2 regions of the Rhizobium sp. NFR12 genome follow, and region 1 is predicted to be linked to the other one. Evidence: predicted binding sites of a transcription regulator. Region 1 holds the regulator's gene; the other holds the start of a gene.
What was found. The regulator HrcA, encoded in region 1, represses chaperone genes, less so after heat shock. The targets are predictions, from matches to a motif close to GTTAGCACTCNCNNNNNGNGAGTGCTAAC.

Region 1 (3,410 bases):
AGCTTCTTCAGGAACTTGCTGTGAAAGCGGCCAAGCTGACGGGTGTTCCCGAGCGGGAGATCTTCGACGTCATCCTGCAACGGGAGCGGCTGGGGTCGACGGGCGTTGGCCACGGCATTGCCATCCCACATGGCAAGCTCAGCAGCATATCGTCCATCAAGGGCGTGTTCGCCCGCCTGGAATCGCCGATCGACTTCGAAGCGCTTGATGACGAGCCGGTCGATCTTGTCTTCCTGCTGCTCGCCCCAGAGGGCGCCGGCGCCGACCACTTGAAGGCGCTTTCGCGTATTGCCCGCGTATTGCGCGATCAGGATCTCGTTGCCAAGCTTCGCAAGACCGATTCCGCGTCGGCAATCTACGCCTTTCTGAATGCAGAACAGGCAAACCACGCCGCCTGAGGCGGCTTTATACTCCTTTTCTATAGAGTAAAACCGCCCGCTCGCCCTCGAATGGAGCGGCTAATCTTGTTTTCGAGCCCTCTTTAGAATTGCCTTTTGTCAAATACGCCACATGTCTTTCCCGTTGAAGGAGATAGACATGAATGACGACATACGTGCCAGGATCGCTGCGAATGACAGACTGCTCAAGGCGGTTATCATCCTGCTGGCGATCAAGGATCCCCATCTTCTCGATGAGCTCGATGCAATCTTCAAAATTGCCGATGGTCAGGAGGGACTGATCGGCGATGCGGACAAGAAGACCCGAGCCCATCTCAATTCGGAACTGGCCCTGATCCGTTCCCTGGCGCATGTTTCGCTGGATACGACGCACTGATCCTTACCCGCGGTCGCCAAACGCAAATGGGCGCCCGAGGCGCCCATTTTTCTTGGAAAGGCTCTGAGGAGCTCAGTCCTTCTTGTCTTCAGCCGCCGCTGCTTCAACCTTCGGGCCGCCCTTGGCGACGCCGACCATGGCCGGGCGCAAGACGCGTTCGCCAATAATGAAGCCGGCCTGGACGACCTGCATGACAGTGTTGTTGGGTACGTCCGCATTCGGGATCTCGAACATGGCCTGATGGAAGTTCGGATCGAACTTCTCGCCTTCGGCATCGATCTTCTTGACGCCGTGCCGCTCGAGTGTCGACAGCATGCCACGCTCGGTCATTTCGACGCCTTCAAGCAGGCTCGTCAGCGTCGCATCGGCTCCGGCACGCTTGTCTGCCGGAACAGTGTCGAGCGCGCGGCGCAGATTGTCCGAGACGGCCAGCATATCGCGGGCAAAGCCCGAGACGGCGTAGGACTTGGCATCCTTTACTTCACGTTCGGTGCGGCGGCGAAGGTTGTCCATTTCAGCGGCAAGCCGCATGAAGCGATCGCGCAGATCGGAATTTTCAGCCTTGAGCACATCGATCGGATCGGGCTCCTGCGCGAAGAAGGCTTCCCCTGCGCTCTGATCGGCGGCGTCTTCGAGAGCGGATGCCACGGCTTCCGCCGTGTTTTCGACAGCAGCTGCGTCAGGTCCGTTCTTCTTGGTTTCGTCGGTCATGACGGTCTCCGGTGCGTATTGGAATCTGGAAGGGTGGTTGCGCCCGATATCGAGGTTCGGGGCGAAAAAATCAAGGGCTTGGGAACATCCTAGCGGGATAGCCTTGCAAGCAGCTGCGCCGTGTAATCCACCATGGGCACAATGCGCGAGTAATTCAGCCGGGTTGGGCCGATCACGCCGACCGCGCCGACGATGCGTTCCTCGCCATCACGATAGGGCGCAACGATGAGCGAGGAGCCGGATAGAGAGAACAGTTTGTTTTCCGAACCGATGAAGATCCGCACGCCCGGCCCCTTTTCGGCAAGGTCGAGGATCTCGATCAGGCTGTCCTTCTTTTCGAGATCGTCAAACAGCAGACGCAGCCGATCGAGATCGCTGACGTCAGCCAGACCTTCCAAGAGGTTTGCCCGGCCGCGGACGATAAGCTGGCCCGGCTTTCCGTCCTCCTGATCGCCCGACCAGAAGGCGAGGCCTCGCTCCACCAGATCATGCGACAGCGTGTGAAGCTCGCTTGCGACCTGTTCCTTCAGCATTTTCATCTGGCCGCGAAATTCCGGCAGCGTCTGGCCGGCGAGATGCGCGTTGAGGAAATTTGCGGCCTCGCCGAGCTGCGACGAGGTTACGCCGGCCGGCAGGTCGATGATCCGGTTCTCCACCTGATTATGATCGCCAACAAGGACGGCCAGCGCCTTGGTGGGCTCCAGGCGGATGAACTCGACATGTTTGAGGACGGGATCGTTCTTGGCGGTGATGACGATGCCGGCGCCGCGCGAGACGCCAGACAGCATCAGGCTTGCATCGGCCATCAGGTTTTCGAGCGTCTGATCGCGATCCGGCGGACGGATCTGCCGGTCAATGCTGGCGCGGTCTTCTTCCGACAGATTGCCCACCTGCATGAAGGCATCGACGAAGAAGCGCAGGCCCGTCTGGGTGGGCATGCGGCCTGCACTGATATGCGGCGAGTAGATCAAGCCGAGCTCTTCGAGATCGCTCATGACATTGCGCACAGAGGCTGGCGACAGCGACATGGGCAGAAGTCGCGACAGATTGCGCGAACCGACCGGCTCGCCGGATTCCAGATAGCTTTCCACGATGCGGCGAAAGATTTCCCGCGAACGATCATCAAGCACGGAGCCGTTGTCGCGACCCGTCAGTCCCGGAAATACCATTGGCCCCTTTACCATCCTGCTGATCTCATCTCCCAGATATAGTCGCTCACTTGCGCATCCGCAAAAGGGAAATTCTTTGCAAATGACGGCTCCGAGCCTTAGAAGGCGGAAACAATAATTTAGGGAGTGACGGATGCGGCCTTCAGGCAGACAGACAAATCAGATGCGCAAGATTTCGTTCGAGCGCAATTTCTCCAAACATGCCGAGGGCTCCTGTCTCGTCAAGTTCGGCGATACCCATGTTCTGTGCACCGCAAGCCTTGAAGAAAAGACGCCGCCGTGGCTGCGCAATTCCGGCAAGGGCTGGGTCACCGCCGAATACGGAATGCTGCCGCGCGCCACCGGCGACCGGATGAAGCGCGAGGCTGCGACCGGCAAGCAGGGTGGCCGTACCCAGGAAATCCAGCGCCTGATCGGCCGTTCGCTGCGCGCCGTGGTCGACCTTTCCGCGCTTGGCGAAAAGCAGATCACCATCGACTGCGACGTGATCCAGGCCGATGGCGGCACCCGTACGGCGGCCATTACCGGCGGCTGGCTGGCGCTGTATGATTGCCTGAAGTGGATGGACACCCGCTCGATGATCAAGCTCGACAAGGTTCTGAAAGACCATGTCGCGGCGATTTCGTGCGGCATCTTTGCAAGCCAGCCGGTCATCGATCTCGACTATCTCGAAGATTCGGCCGCCGAGACAGACGCGAATTTCGTCATGACCGGTAGCGGCGGCATCGTCGAGATCCAGGGCACGGCCGAGGGTGC
Region 2 (3,410 bases), on a different contig from region 1:
ACGATGTTGATGCCGGCTTCCTGGTCGTCGTTCGCGCCCTTGGACGTGATCTTGGTCGAAGCGCGCAGGAGTGCGGTACCGCCGCCTGGGACGATGCCTTCCTGAACGGCAGCGCGCGTCGCGTTGAGCGCGTCGTCGATGCGGTCCTTGCGTTCCTTGACTTCGATCTCCGTGGAGCCGCCGACGCGGATGACGGCAACGCCGCCAGCGAGCTTGGCAAGACGTTCCTGCAGCTTTTCGCGGTCATAGTCCGAAGAAGTTTCTTCGATCTGTGCCTTGATCTGTGCAACGCGGCCTTCGATGTCGGTCTTCTGACCGGCGCCGTCGACGATCGTCGTATTTTCCTTGGTGATCGAAACCTTCTTCGAACGGCCGAGCATGTCGAGCGTTACGGTTTCGAGCTTGATGCCGAGGTCTTCGGAGATGACAGTGCCGCCCGTCAGGATGGCGATGTCTTCCAGCATGGCCTTGCGGCGATCGCCGAAGCCAGGAGCCTTGACGGCAGCAATCTTCAGGCCGCCACGCAGCTTGTTGACGACGAGCGTTGCAAGAGCTTCGCCTTCGACGTCTTCAGCGATGATGAGGAGCGGCTTGCCGGTCTGAACGACAGCTTCGAGAACAGGCAGCATGGCCTGAAGGTTCGAAAGCTTCTTTTCGTGCAGAAGGATGTAAGCGTCGTCGAGATCGGCGACCATCTTTTCCGGGTTGGTCACGAAGTAAGGTGACAGGTAGCCGCGGTCGAACTGCATGCCTTCGACGACTTCGAGTTCGGTTTCAGCGGTCTTGGCTTCTTCGACGGTGATAACACCTTCGTTGCCGACCTTCTGCATGGCTTCAGCAATGTCACGGCCGACCTGTGCGTCGCCGTTTGCCGAAATCGTGCCGACCTGTGCAACTTCTTCCGAAGTCGAGATCTTCTTGGCGTTGGCCTGGAGATCCTTGACGACTTCTGCAACGGCGAGATCGATGCCGCGCTTCAGGTCCATCGGGTTCATGCCGGCTGCAACGGCCTTGTTGCCTTCGCGAACGATGGCCTGTGCAAGAACGGTAGCAGTCGTTGTGCCGTCGCCGGCGATGTCGTTGGTCTTCGAAGCAACTTCGCGGACCATCTGGGCGCCCATGTTTTCGAACTTGTCTTCAAGTTCGATTTCCTTGGCGACCGAAACACCGTCCTTGGTGATGCGCGGAGCGCCGAAGGACTTGTCGATGATGACGTTACGACCCTTTGGGCCGAGCGTGACCTTCACTGCGTCAGCGAGGATATCGACGCCGTGAAGCATCTTTTCGCGCGCGGTGCGGCCAAACTTGATTTCTTTAGCTGCCATGTTGGGAACTCCTGAAAAGGGGTGTCAGCAAATATTGGAAGAAGAGCAGTCGGCTAAAATCAGCCGATGATGCCCATGATGTCGGCTTCCTTCATGATCAGAAGGTCGACGCCATCGAGCTTGACTTCGGTGCCCGACCACTTGCCGAACAGAACGCGGTCGCCGACCTTGACGTCGAGTGCAACCTGCTTGCCGCTTTCGTCGCGGGCGCCAGGACCAACGGCGATGATTTCGCCCTCAGCTGGCTTTTCCTTGGCGGTATCGGGAATGATGATGCCGCCCTTGGTCTTTTCTTCAGACTCGACGCGCTTGACTACAACGCGGTCGTGCAGGGGGCGAAAATTGGTGCTTGTCATTGTCTAATCCCTCGATCAAATGACATGGACGGGTCTCAAGGACCCGCGGAGTGACGTTTAGCACTCATCTATCGAGAGTGCTAACGAGACCCGAGATAAGGATGGCTGCGAGCTGAGTCAAGAACGGGCTTGAAAAATTCAGGGCTCAAGGAGCGGCCATGCAGAATACGCTTAACGACCAAAACCCGGGCCCGGCGCCGAGCTTTCGTGAGCTCATAGGCGTGTTTGCCCGGATCGGTGCCCTCAGTTTCGGAGGGCCTGCCGGACAGATCGGCATGATGCACAAGACTTTGGTGGAAGAAAGACGCTGGCTCTCGGAAGAGCGGTTTCTGCACGCCCTCAACTACTGCATGCTGCTGCCAGGCCCCGAAGCGCAGCAGCTGGCGACCTATATAGGCTGGCTGCTGTTCGGCGTGCGCGGCGGTATCGTTTCCGGTTTGCTTTTCGTCCTTCCCGGCCTTGCCATCATTCTGGGGCTTTCGGCGGCCTACGTCCTCTATCAGGATGCGACATGGCTTGCCGGCCTGTTCTTCGGCCTGAAGGCGGCGGTCCTTGCGATCGTCGTGGAGGCCGTGATCCGCCTCGGACGCCGGACGCTCAAAACCACATTCCTGCGCTGCGTCGCCGCCGCTGCCTTCGTGGCCCTGTTCTTCTTCAGTCTGGCGTTTCCGCTCGTCGTGTTTGCAGCCGGTCTCGCCGGCTATCTGATGACGCGGGCAGGGGGGCAGCAACCGCAAGGCAGCGTCGCCAAAGAGGACAGTCCTCCCTGCGCGAAAACACCTGGTATCGCCCGCACGATCGCGACGCTTTCATTCTGGATCCTCGTCTGGCAGTCGCCTGTCCTGGCGCTCTGGGCCTTTGGTGCGCCGGAAAGCCTGTCCAGCCTGTTCGCGTTTTTCTCGAAGATGGCGCTGGTCACATTCGGCGGCGCCTATGCGGTTCTGGCCTATGTGGCGCAGGTCGCAGTCGCCGATTACGGCTGGCTGAAACCGGGCGAGATGCTGGACGGCCTGGCGCTTGCCGAAACCACGCCGGGCCCGCTCGTGCTGGTTCTGTCCTTTGTCGGGTTCCTCGTCGGCTTCCGCGAAGCCTCCGGTCTCGGCCCCGTCACGGGCGGAATAATCGGCGGCCTGCTTGTCGCCTGGGCAACCTTCGTGCCGAGCTTCGTCTTCATCTTTGCGGGCGCCCCTCTGATCGAGCGCCTGCGCGGCAACGCCCTTTTATCGGGCGCGCTGTCGGCCATCACCGCCGCGGTCGTCGGCGTCATCCTCAACCTCGCGATCTGGTTCGGCCTGCATGTTCTGTTCAGAGAGGTTCGCCACGTCGATCTCTTTGCGCTAGCAGGATTTGGCCTTTCCGTCCCGGTCTGGTCCAGCCTCGATCCCATCGCGCTCGTGCTTTTCGCAGCCTCCGCCGTCATGCTGTTCGTCCTGAAGCTCGGCATGGTGCCGGTGCTAGCCATCAGCGCGGCGGCCGGTTTCCTCGCCCAAATCGTCCTGATCCAGTGAAGATCGGACCATTGCAAAAATATGAAGTTTTCCCAGGTTCTGCCTCGCAGCGGCCCGCTTTCACCGCCTTCTCCCTTGTAATCTCGCCAACGGTTTGCGATGTCAGCCTCCTAATCGAGCAGGCAAAACCGGCAGGAACTTTTGACATGGCAAATCGCATCCAGAATTTGAACGACGTGATCGAGGGCTACGATGTCGTGCTTTCGGACGTCTGGGGCGTG

Region 2: a site for HrcA is predicted at 1,738-1,766, ahead of groES (co-chaperone GroES). Genes of this name have one in related genera too.

Annotation. Positions count from the first base shown of each region.
Region 1 covers NZ_FNWM01000004.1:218,268-221,677, forward strand. Annotated here, with positions in the region: gene ptsN (PTS IIA-like nitrogen regulatory protein PtsN) at 1-398, shown strand, start outside; gene BLW69_RS17400 (hypothetical protein) at 538-774, shown strand; gene grpE (nucleotide exchange factor GrpE) at 847-1,485, opposite strand; gene hrcA (heat-inducible transcriptional repressor HrcA) at 1,575-2,654, opposite strand; gene rph (ribonuclease PH) at 2,788-3,410, shown strand, end outside.
Region 2 covers NZ_FNWM01000002.1:216,434-219,843, forward strand. Annotated here, with positions in the region: gene groL (chaperonin GroEL) at 1-1,325, opposite strand, end outside; gene groES (co-chaperone GroES) at 1,385-1,681, opposite strand; gene chrA (chromate efflux transporter) at 1,840-3,189, shown strand; gene BLW69_RS08335 (TIGR01459 family HAD-type hydrolase) at 3,336-3,410, shown strand, end outside.